DNA from 4 places in the Chromobacterium sp. CV08 genome. Region 1 is predicted to be linked to each of the others. Evidence: predicted binding sites of a transcription regulator. Region 1 holds the regulator's gene; each other region holds the start of a gene.

Region 1 (2,200 bases):
AGATGTCGATCACATGGTCGACGTGGCGGGTGATGCGCTCCAGTTTGTTTTCGATGTATTCACGCAGCGACGGGGTGACTTCCAGGTGCAGACCAGTTACTTTGAGGTTCATACCCTAGCTCCTTCTGGTGTTGACCACCCGGTCGGGTTGCCGGGCGGCATTGTATTTCTTAGAACCTGCTTACGATCCGCTGCTTCTGTGTCGTACCGCTTTGGCCCGCGCGTTCGTAAACCGGTCCTCAAGGCCTGTCACAGTGCCTTGCGCAGATTCACCGCCGGAATCTGCATGGCTTCACGATACTTGGCTACGGTGCGTCTGGCAACCTGTATTCCCCGGCGGGCCAGCGCGTCGGCGATGGCGCTGTCCGACAGCGGTTTCGCGCTGTCCTCGCCGTCTATCATGCCGCGTATGTGAGCCTTGATGGCGGTGGCGGAGCATTCTCCTCCGCCGTCGGTTTCCAGCGAACTGCCGAAGAAGTACTTGAGCTCGAACAGGCCGCGGGGGCAGAGCAGGTACTTCTGGCTGGTCGAGCGGGAAACGGTGGATTCGTGCAGGCCGATCTCGTCCGCGATGTCGCGCAGGATCAGCGGCCGCATCGCCACCTCGCCATGTTCAAAGAACGATTGCTGCCGTTCAACGATAGCTTCCGCCACTTTCAGAATAGTGTCAAATCGCTGCTGGATGTTCTTCACCAGCCAGCGCGCCTCCTGCAGCGGGCCGGCCAGTTCGCCGGCGCCGCGCTTGTCGGCCAGCAGCCGCTCGTACAGCCGGTTGACGCGCAGCCGCGGCATCGCCGAGCGGTTCAGCTCCGCGACCCAGCGGCCGCGCAGCTTCCTGACCGCGATGTCCGGAATCACGTAGTGGATGTCGCCGTGGCCGTAGCCGCTGGCGGGGTAGGGGTTCAGCCGGGAGATCAGCGCCTGCGCCTGGCGCAGCGCCGCGTCGTGGCAGCCGAGCAGCTTCTTCAGCTTCGCGTAGTCGCGCGCGCCCAGCAGCTCCAGGTGTTCGCGCGCGATGTCCAGCGCCAGCGCGCGGCCCGGTTCGTCGGCCGGTCGCCGCAGGAGCTGCAGTTGCAGCGATTCGGCCAGCGAGCGCGCGCCGACGCCGGCCGGATCGAACTGCTGCAGCAGCTTCAGGCCGACGGCCAGCTCGTCGCTGTCCAGCTGCAGCTCCAGCGGCAGATTGCCGGCCAGCTCGTCGAGGTCCAGCGGCAGGTAGCCGTCGTCGTCCAGTTCCTCTATCAGCAGGCTGGCGACCGCCCGGTCGCGGTCGCTCAGCGCGATTTCCCCCAGCTGGGCCAGCAGGTGCTCGCGCAGGCTGGGCTGGCTGGGCACGTTGAGCATCGGATCGTAGTCGTCGTCGCCGCCCTGGCGGCCGCCGGCGCCCCAGTCCAGCAGTTCGCCGACGCCGGCGCCGTCGTCGCGGCCGTCGGCATCCTGCGTTTCTCCGGCGCCATGGTCGGCGCCGTCGGGGGCGGCTTCGCCGTCGTGCGGCTCGTCGCCGCGTTCCAGCAGCGGATTGTCGAGCAGGAAGCGATCCACCTCGGCTTGCAGGTCCAGCGTGGACAGCTGCAGCAGCTTGATCGATTGCTGTAGCTGCGGCGTCAGCGTCAGCTGTTGCGAGACCTTGAGCTGAAGGGCCTGTTTCATCGCCGCTTACAGATGGAAGTGCTCGCCGAGGTAGACCTCGCGCACCCTGTCGTTGTTGACCAGTTCCTCGGGCTGGCCGGAGGCCAGCACCGAGCCGTCGCTGATGATGTAGGCGCGGTCGCAGATGCGCAGCGTCTCGCGGACGTTGTGGTCGGTGATCAGCACGCCTATGCCGCGTTCCTTCAGGAAGGAGATGATCTTCTGGATGTCTATCACCGCGATCGGGTCGACGCCGGCGAACGGTTCGTCCAGCAGGATGAAGCGCGGCCGCGTGGCCAGCACGCGGGCGATTTCGACCCGGCGCCGTTCGCCGCCGGACAGCGACAGCGCGTTGCTGTCGCGCAGATGGCCGATGTTCAGGTCGTCCAGCAGCAGATCCAGTTCCTTTTCCAGCTCCTTGCCCTTGCGTCCGGAGATTTCCAGGATGGCGGCGATGTTTTCCTCCACCGTCATCCGGCGGAAGATCGACGCCTCCTGCGGCAGGTAGCCGAGGCCGAGCTGGGCGCGCTGGTGTATCGGATAGCGGGTGATGGAGGCGTCGTCGAGCCGG
Region 2 (2,200 bases), 290 kb from region 1:
GCCTGGTGCCGCACTACGAAGCGCCGGTGAAGCTGGCCTACTCGGCGAAGAACCGCTCGGCCTCGATCCGCATCCCGCACGTGGCCAGCCCGAAGGCCCGCCGCATCGAAGCGCGCTTCCCGGATCCGCTGGCCAACCCGTACCTGTGCTTCTCGGCGCTGCTGATGGCCGGCCTGGACGGCATCCAGAACAAGATCCACCCGGGCGACGCCGCCGACAAGAACCTGTACGATCTGCCGCCGGAAGAGGACAAGCTGATCCCGACCGTGTGCGCGAGCCTGGACGAGGCGCTGGACGCGCTGGACAAGGACCGCGAGTTCCTGACCCGCGGCGGCGTGTTCTCCAACGAGTGGATCGACGCCTACATCGAGCTGAAGATGCAGGAAGTCAACCTGGCCCGCATGACCACCCACCCGGTGGAATTCGCGATGTACTACTCGCTGTAAGCCTGCCCAGGCGCGGCGGAACGGACGGCGGCCCTCACGGCCGCCGTTTTTGCGCCCGCTGTCCGCAACGCCATATGACGCGGCCGCCGGATTTGCTTATCATGCAGAAGCCCCCTAATCCAGTCACGCACGATGAAGACACTCGCCCTCAGTCTGCTGCTGGCCTGCTGCGCCGCCCAGGCCGACACCATCTACAAATACGTCGACGCGAACGGCAACGTCACCTATACCAATGTGCCGCTCCGCGGCGCGCAACCGATCAAGCTGAATCCCCTGTCGTCCTACCCCAGCCGCAAGGGCGGCGCCTCCCCGGCCAAGCCGGCCGCGTCCGGCGGCTATCCCAACATCGACGCCGACACCCAGAAGCAGCGCGACGGCGGCCGCAAGAAGATTCTGGAGCAGGAACTGGCCAACGAGTCCAAGGCGCTGGACGCCGCCAAGAAGGCGCTGACCGACGGCAAGGCCGTCCGGCTCGGCGACGAGGCGCGCAACTACCAGAAATACCTCGACCGCGTGCAGAAGCTGCAGAACGAGGTCACCGACCGCGAGAAGAACGTCGACGCGCTGAAGCGCGAACTGGGCATGCAGTAGCCACTCGCACCATTTTGGTGCAAACTGAAGCGATCATGCCCGCAGGCGGCGCCCGCCGCCGCGTCGTCCGGCCTCATGCCGGCTGGCGCGCTTATTGCTGAGGCATGACCGCGGCCGACCGCCGCCAGCCCATCATCATCACAAGCGGACCCCAATGCCCATACCCAGCTTTGCCGGACTGGAGCTGCTCGACACCCCGGTGCTGATCTGCGACGCCGACGCCGCGCTGCGCTTCGTCAACCCCGCCTGCGAGAACCTGCTGGCGCTGGGCAGCCGCGAGCTGCTGCGCCACGGCCTGACCGAGCTGTTCCAGCCCTGCCCGGCGCTGCGTCAGGCGCTGGACACCGCCTTGCGCCAGGGCGCCAGCTATATCGAGCACGATCTGGAACTGCAGGCCCAGCACAGCGGCGCCACGCTGCACGTGGCGCTGACCATCACCCCGATAGACGCCGACGGCGGCCTGGCGCTGATCGAGCTCAGACCGCTGGACCAGCAGTTGAAGATCGCCAACGAGGAGCGCGCGCTGCTGCAACACCAGGCCAACCGCGAGCTGATCCGCAACCTGGCGCACGAGATCAAGAACCCGCTAGGCGGCATACGCGGCGCGGCGCAGCTGTTGGATCACGAGTTGGCCGACCGGCCGGAGCTGAAGGAATACACCGAGGTGATCACCGAGGAGGCGCGGCGGCTGCAGACACTGGTGGACCGCCTGCTGGCGCCGCACCGCAGCCACAGCCGCGGCCCGGTCAACATCCACGAGGTGCTGGAGCGGGTCCGCAGCATCGCGCTGGCCCAGCATCCGCAGGGCCTGACGCTGACGCGCGACTACGACACCAGCCTGCCGATGCTGTCGGCCGACAAGGAGCAGCTGATCCAGGTGGTGCTGAACATCGTCAACAACGCGGTGCAGGCGCTGCGCGGCCAGGGCCGCATCGTGCTGCGCACGCGGGTGGCGCGCCAGATCACGCTGGCGCGCAAGCGCCACCAGCTGGCACTGAAATTGCAGATCGTCGACGACGGTCCCGGCATTCCCGACGACATCCGCGAGCACATCTTCTACCCGCTGGTCACCGGTCGCGCCGAAGGCACCGGGCTGGGGCTGACGCTGGCGCAGGCCTTCGTCCACCAGCACGGCGGCGGCATAGAATTCGAATCGCGCCCGG
Region 3 (2,200 bases), 2.4 Mb from region 1:
GTAGCCGGCGGCCAGCATCGCGGCGAAGATGCCGGCCAGCAGCCGGTTGTAATAGACCATGGCGATCAGGCAGATCAGCGAACAGCCCAGCGCCAGCGCCGGCAGCCATGGGTAACAGGGCGCGCAGAACGGCCGGGGCAGCGCCGGCTCGCGGCCGCGCAGCCGGAACAGCGCCAGCATCGACACGATGTACATGACGATGGCGCCGAAAACCGACAGCGTGACGATGTTGGCGGTCAACGGCTGGCCGGCGATCTGTACCAGGTCGTCGCTGAAGATGGCGGCGATGCCTACGATGCCGCCGGCCAGTATCGCGCGGTGGGGCGTCTTGAAGCGCGGATGGACGGCGGCCAGCGCGCGCGGCAGGTAGCCGGCGCGGGCCAGCGCGAAGATCTGCCGCGAGTAGCCCATGATGATGCCGTGGAAAGACGCGACCAGGCCGAACAGGCCCAGCCACACCAGCATGTGCAGCCAGCCGCTGTGCTCGCCGACGATCCGCTTCATCGCCTGCGGCAGCGGATCGTTGATATTGGCCAGCCGGCTCCAGTCGCCGGCGCCGCCGGCCATCACCATCACGCCGAAGGCCAGCGCCACCAGCGTCAGGATGCCGGCGATGTAGGCGCGAGGGATGGTTCGGGCCGGATCCTTGGCCTCCTCTGCCGCCATCGCCGCGCCTTCTATCGCCAGGAAGAACCAGATCGCGAACGGCACGGCGGCGAACATGCCGCCGACGGCGCCCCAGTGGAAATCGTCCCGGCCCGCCCAGCCTTGGTGCAGGAAGTGCGCCCAGTTGAAGCCCGGCGCCACCACGCCCATGAACACCAAGAGTTCGAAGATGGCCAGCAGCGTGACGGCGAGCTCGAACATCGCGGCGATGCCGACGCCGGCGATGTTCAGCGCCATGAAGACCAGGTAGGCGCCGCAGGCGGTCCATTTCGGCGCCAGCGACGGGAACTGCACATTGAGATACGCGCCTATCGCCAGCGCGATCGCCGGCGGCGCGAACACGAACTCGCACAGCGTGGCGAAACCGGCGACGAAGCCGCCCAGCGGGCCGAAGGCCCGGCGGGCGTAGGCGAACGGGCCGCCGGCGTGCGGGATGGCGGTGGTCAGCTCGGTGAAGCTGAAGATGAAGGCGGTGTACATCGCGGCGACGAACAGCGTCGCGCAGAGGAAGCCCAGCGTGCCGGCGGCGGCCCAGCCGTAGCTCCAGCCGAAGTATTCGCCGGAAATCACCAGGCCGACGGCGATGCCCCATAACTGCCAGCCGCCGAGCTTGCGCGCGAGGCCGGGTGTCGATGCGTTCATGCGGACTCCTGTTCAGGATGAATGGCCTTCCGCGTCGGAAGGATGTCGCCGCTTATGCAAAAAGAATGCCAGTGAACGCGCCGGGATTCAATGCCCGGAGCCCGCCGCCCGCCGTGCTAGAATCGATGACGATACGCAACAGGGGAATAGCAGATGTCTGGCAATAGCATGGGTCGCTTGTTCACGGTAACTTCCTTCGGCGAAAGCCACGGTCCGGCGATAGGCTGCGTCGTCGACGGCTGCCCGCCGGGACTGGCGCTTTGCGAAGCGGACATCCAGGCCGAGCTGGACCGGCGCAAGCCCGGCACCAGCCGCCACGTCACCCAGCGCCGCGAGCCGGACACCGTCGAGATCCTGTCCGGCGTCTACGAGGGCAAGACCACCGGCACGCCGATCGCGCTGCTGATACGCAACACCGACCAGCGCAGCAAGGACTACGGCAATATCGCCGACACCTTCAGACCGGGCCATGCCGACTACTGCTACTGGCACAAATACGGGGTGCGCGATCCGCGCGGCGGCGGCCGCTCGTCGGCGCGCGAGACCGCCGTGCGCGTCGCCGCCGGCGCCATCGCCAAGAAGTGGCTGAACGAGAAATACGGCATCGTGGTCCGCGGCCACATGACCCAGATCGGCGAAGTGGCCATTCCGTTCAAGAGCTGGGAGCATGTGGGCGGCAATCCCTTCTTCAGCGCCGATCCGGACATCGTGCCGCGCTTGGAGGACTATATGGACAGCATACGCAAGAGCCTGGACTCGATAGGCGCCAGGCTCCGCGTCGTGGCCGACAATGTGCCGGTCGGCTGGGGCGAGCCGGTATTCGACCGGCTGGACGCCGACATCGCCTACGCGATGATGAGCATCAACGCGGTCAAGGGCGTCGAGATCGGCG
Region 4 (2,200 bases), 1.2 Mb from region 1:
GCCGAGCTCCAGCGTGACCGGGATCAGGTTCTGGCTGGCGTATTGCATGATCAGTCGACCGGTTCCGGTTTCGCCGGTGAAGGCGATCTTGGCGATGCGCTTGGAACTGGCCAGCGGCTTGCCGGCCTCGACGCCGAAACCGTTGACCACATTGAGCACGCCCGGCGGCAGCAGGTCGCCGATCAGCTCCATCAGCACCAGGATGGACAGCGGCGTCTGCTCGGCCGGCTTCAACACCACGCAGTTGCCGGCGGCCAGCGCCGGCGCCAGTTTCCATGCCGCCATCAGGATGGGGAAGTTCCACGGGATGATCTGACCGACCACGCCCAGCGGCTCGTGGAAGTGATAGGACACGGTATTGGCGTCTATCTCCCCCAGGCTGCCTTCCTGCGCGCGCACGCAGGAGGCGAAATAGCGGAAGTGGTCGATGGCCAGCGGGATGTCGGCGGCGCGGGTCTCGCGGATGGGCTTGCCGTTGTCCCAGGTCTCCACCTCGGCCAGCAGCGCCAGATTGGCCTCCATCCGGTCGGCTATCCTGTTCAGGACGATGGCGCGCTCGGTCACCGGGGTGTGGCCCCAGGCATAGCGGGCGGCATGGGCGGCGTCCAGCGCCAGTTCCACGTCCTGTTCGTCCGAGCGCGGAATCTCGCACAGCGGCTTGCCGGTGATCGGCGTGACGTTTTCGAAATAACGGCCGTTCACCGGCGGCGTCCAACGGCCGCCTATATAGTTTGCATAGCGGCTCTTCAGTTCAAATCCGGGCTTCAAGCTCGACATTGCGCTCTCCTCTGATTGACGGGGTTGGCCCCCTGGCCATCGTCCTACCGCAAGCGGCGTGCCAGATTTATTCATATTGCATGGCAACATCACGCCAAGCCTTGATGGCCGAGGAGAATGCGCCGCCCATTCCGCGCCGCAACAAAGTTCTATCCAGATCAATCACTTGTCAGCCCGGGAAAAGCGGAGATAATCGCCGCATCCGTTCCCGAAACCGTTTCAGGCTGGCACAGCTGTCGCGCGACGACGGCACAACCAGCGGGAGAAGTGCATGAGTCCCACCATCAGCCTGCCGCTGAACGAGCTCCGCCGCCGCTTCTTCGCCGGCCAGCCGCTGCCGGGCCAGGCGCTGCCGCCGTCCATCCTGCATTCCTGGCAACGCTGCCGCAGCCTGGGCCTGCCCGTCGGCGGGCTCGGCGGCGAACGCTTGACCGACCGCGAGCTGCGGGAGAGGCGCGAGGCCAACGCCGACTGGCTGGAAGCGGCGCGGCCGGCGCTGGCCGGCCTGTTCGAACAGGTGTCGGCCAGCGGCCTGGTGCTGGTCGTAGCCGACCGGCGCGGATGGATTCTGGACGAGTGCGGCGACATCCCCTCCCTCGACAAGGCCGAACGACTGGCGCTGGCGCCGGGCATGGACTGGAGCGAGACCTCGCGCGGCACCAATGCGATAGGCACGGCGCTGGCCGCCGCCGACTGCGCGCGGGTGCGCGGCGCCGAACACTATCTGGAACGGAACCGCGCGCTGTCGTGCGCCGCCAGCCCGCTGCTCGGTCCGCAGGGCCAGCTGCTCGGCGCGCTGGACATCAGCGGCCCCGGCCGCAAGCTGGGCGACGCGCAATGGCTGGCGCTGCTGGCCGCGCGCGGCCAGATCGAGACGCGGCTGCTGGAAGAGGCCGCCTGCCGCGGCTGGCGTTTCGATCTGCACGACGATCCGCGGCTGCTGGACAGTCCGGCGGCCTGCCGCCTGGCCTTCGACGACGACGGCCGGCTGCTGGCCGCCAACCGCGCCGGCCTCGCGTTGTGCGGGCTGGAGCCGGACGGCTGGCAGGCGCGCCGGTTCGCCGCGCTGTTCGGCCAAAGCCTGGAACACTGGCTGCGCCGGCACGGCCAGTCCGTCGGCCTGATGGAAATCGGCGCGCGGCGGCTGTCGGCCCGGCTGCGGCCGCCGCCCGGACGCCCGGCTGCGGCCGCGCCGGCCGGCAGGCCGATGCCGGAACCCCGGCCGCCGATGCCGGAACCCCGGCCGCCGATGCCGGACGGACTGCCCGGATCGTTGTTCCCCACCGCGCTCAAACTGCTGGAAGCCGACATCCCGGTGCTGCTGCTGGGCGAGACCGGCACCGGCAAGGACAGGCTGGCGCGCGCCTTGCACGCCGCCAGCAGCCGCCGCACCGCCCCCTTCGTCGCGGTCAACTGCGCGGCG

Evidence for each region. Region 1 encodes sigma-54, which starts transcription at its own class of promoters, with help from an activator protein. Its sites were predicted from a motif close to CTGGCACGCTTCATGCTT; they were not measured.
Region 2: the regulator sigma-54 is predicted to act here: its motif matches at 1,120-1,137, upstream of glnL (nitrogen regulation protein NR(II)).
Region 3: the regulator sigma-54 is predicted to act here: its motif matches at 1,363-1,380, upstream of eat (ethanolamine permease).
Region 4: the regulator sigma-54 is predicted to act here: its motif matches at 825-842, upstream of adh (aldehyde dehydrogenase).

The regions. Positions count from the first base shown of each region.
Region 1 is NZ_CP150453.1:1,611,442-1,613,641, forward strand. Features, by position in the region: gene hpf (ribosome hibernation-promoting factor, HPF/YfiA family) at 1-112, opposite strand, end outside; gene WNM05_RS07735 (RNA polymerase factor sigma-54) at 250-1,650, opposite strand; gene lptB (LPS export ABC transporter ATP-binding protein) at 1,657-2,200, opposite strand, start outside.
Region 2 is NZ_CP150453.1:1,322,492-1,324,691, reverse strand. Features, by position in the region: gene glnA (glutamate--ammonia ligase) at 1-446, shown strand, start outside; gene WNM05_RS06285 (DUF4124 domain-containing protein) at 579-1,037, shown strand; gene glnL (nitrogen regulation protein NR(II)) at 1,192-2,200, shown strand, end outside.
Region 3 is NZ_CP150453.1:4,108,136-4,110,335, reverse strand. Features, by position in the region: gene eat (ethanolamine permease) at 1-1,308, opposite strand, end outside; gene aroC (chorismate synthase) at 1,462-2,200, shown strand, end outside.
Region 4 is NZ_CP150453.1:375,142-377,341, reverse strand. Features, by position in the region: gene adh (aldehyde dehydrogenase) at 1-777, opposite strand, end outside; gene WNM05_RS01815 (sigma-54-dependent Fis family transcriptional regulator) at 1,049-2,200, shown strand, end outside.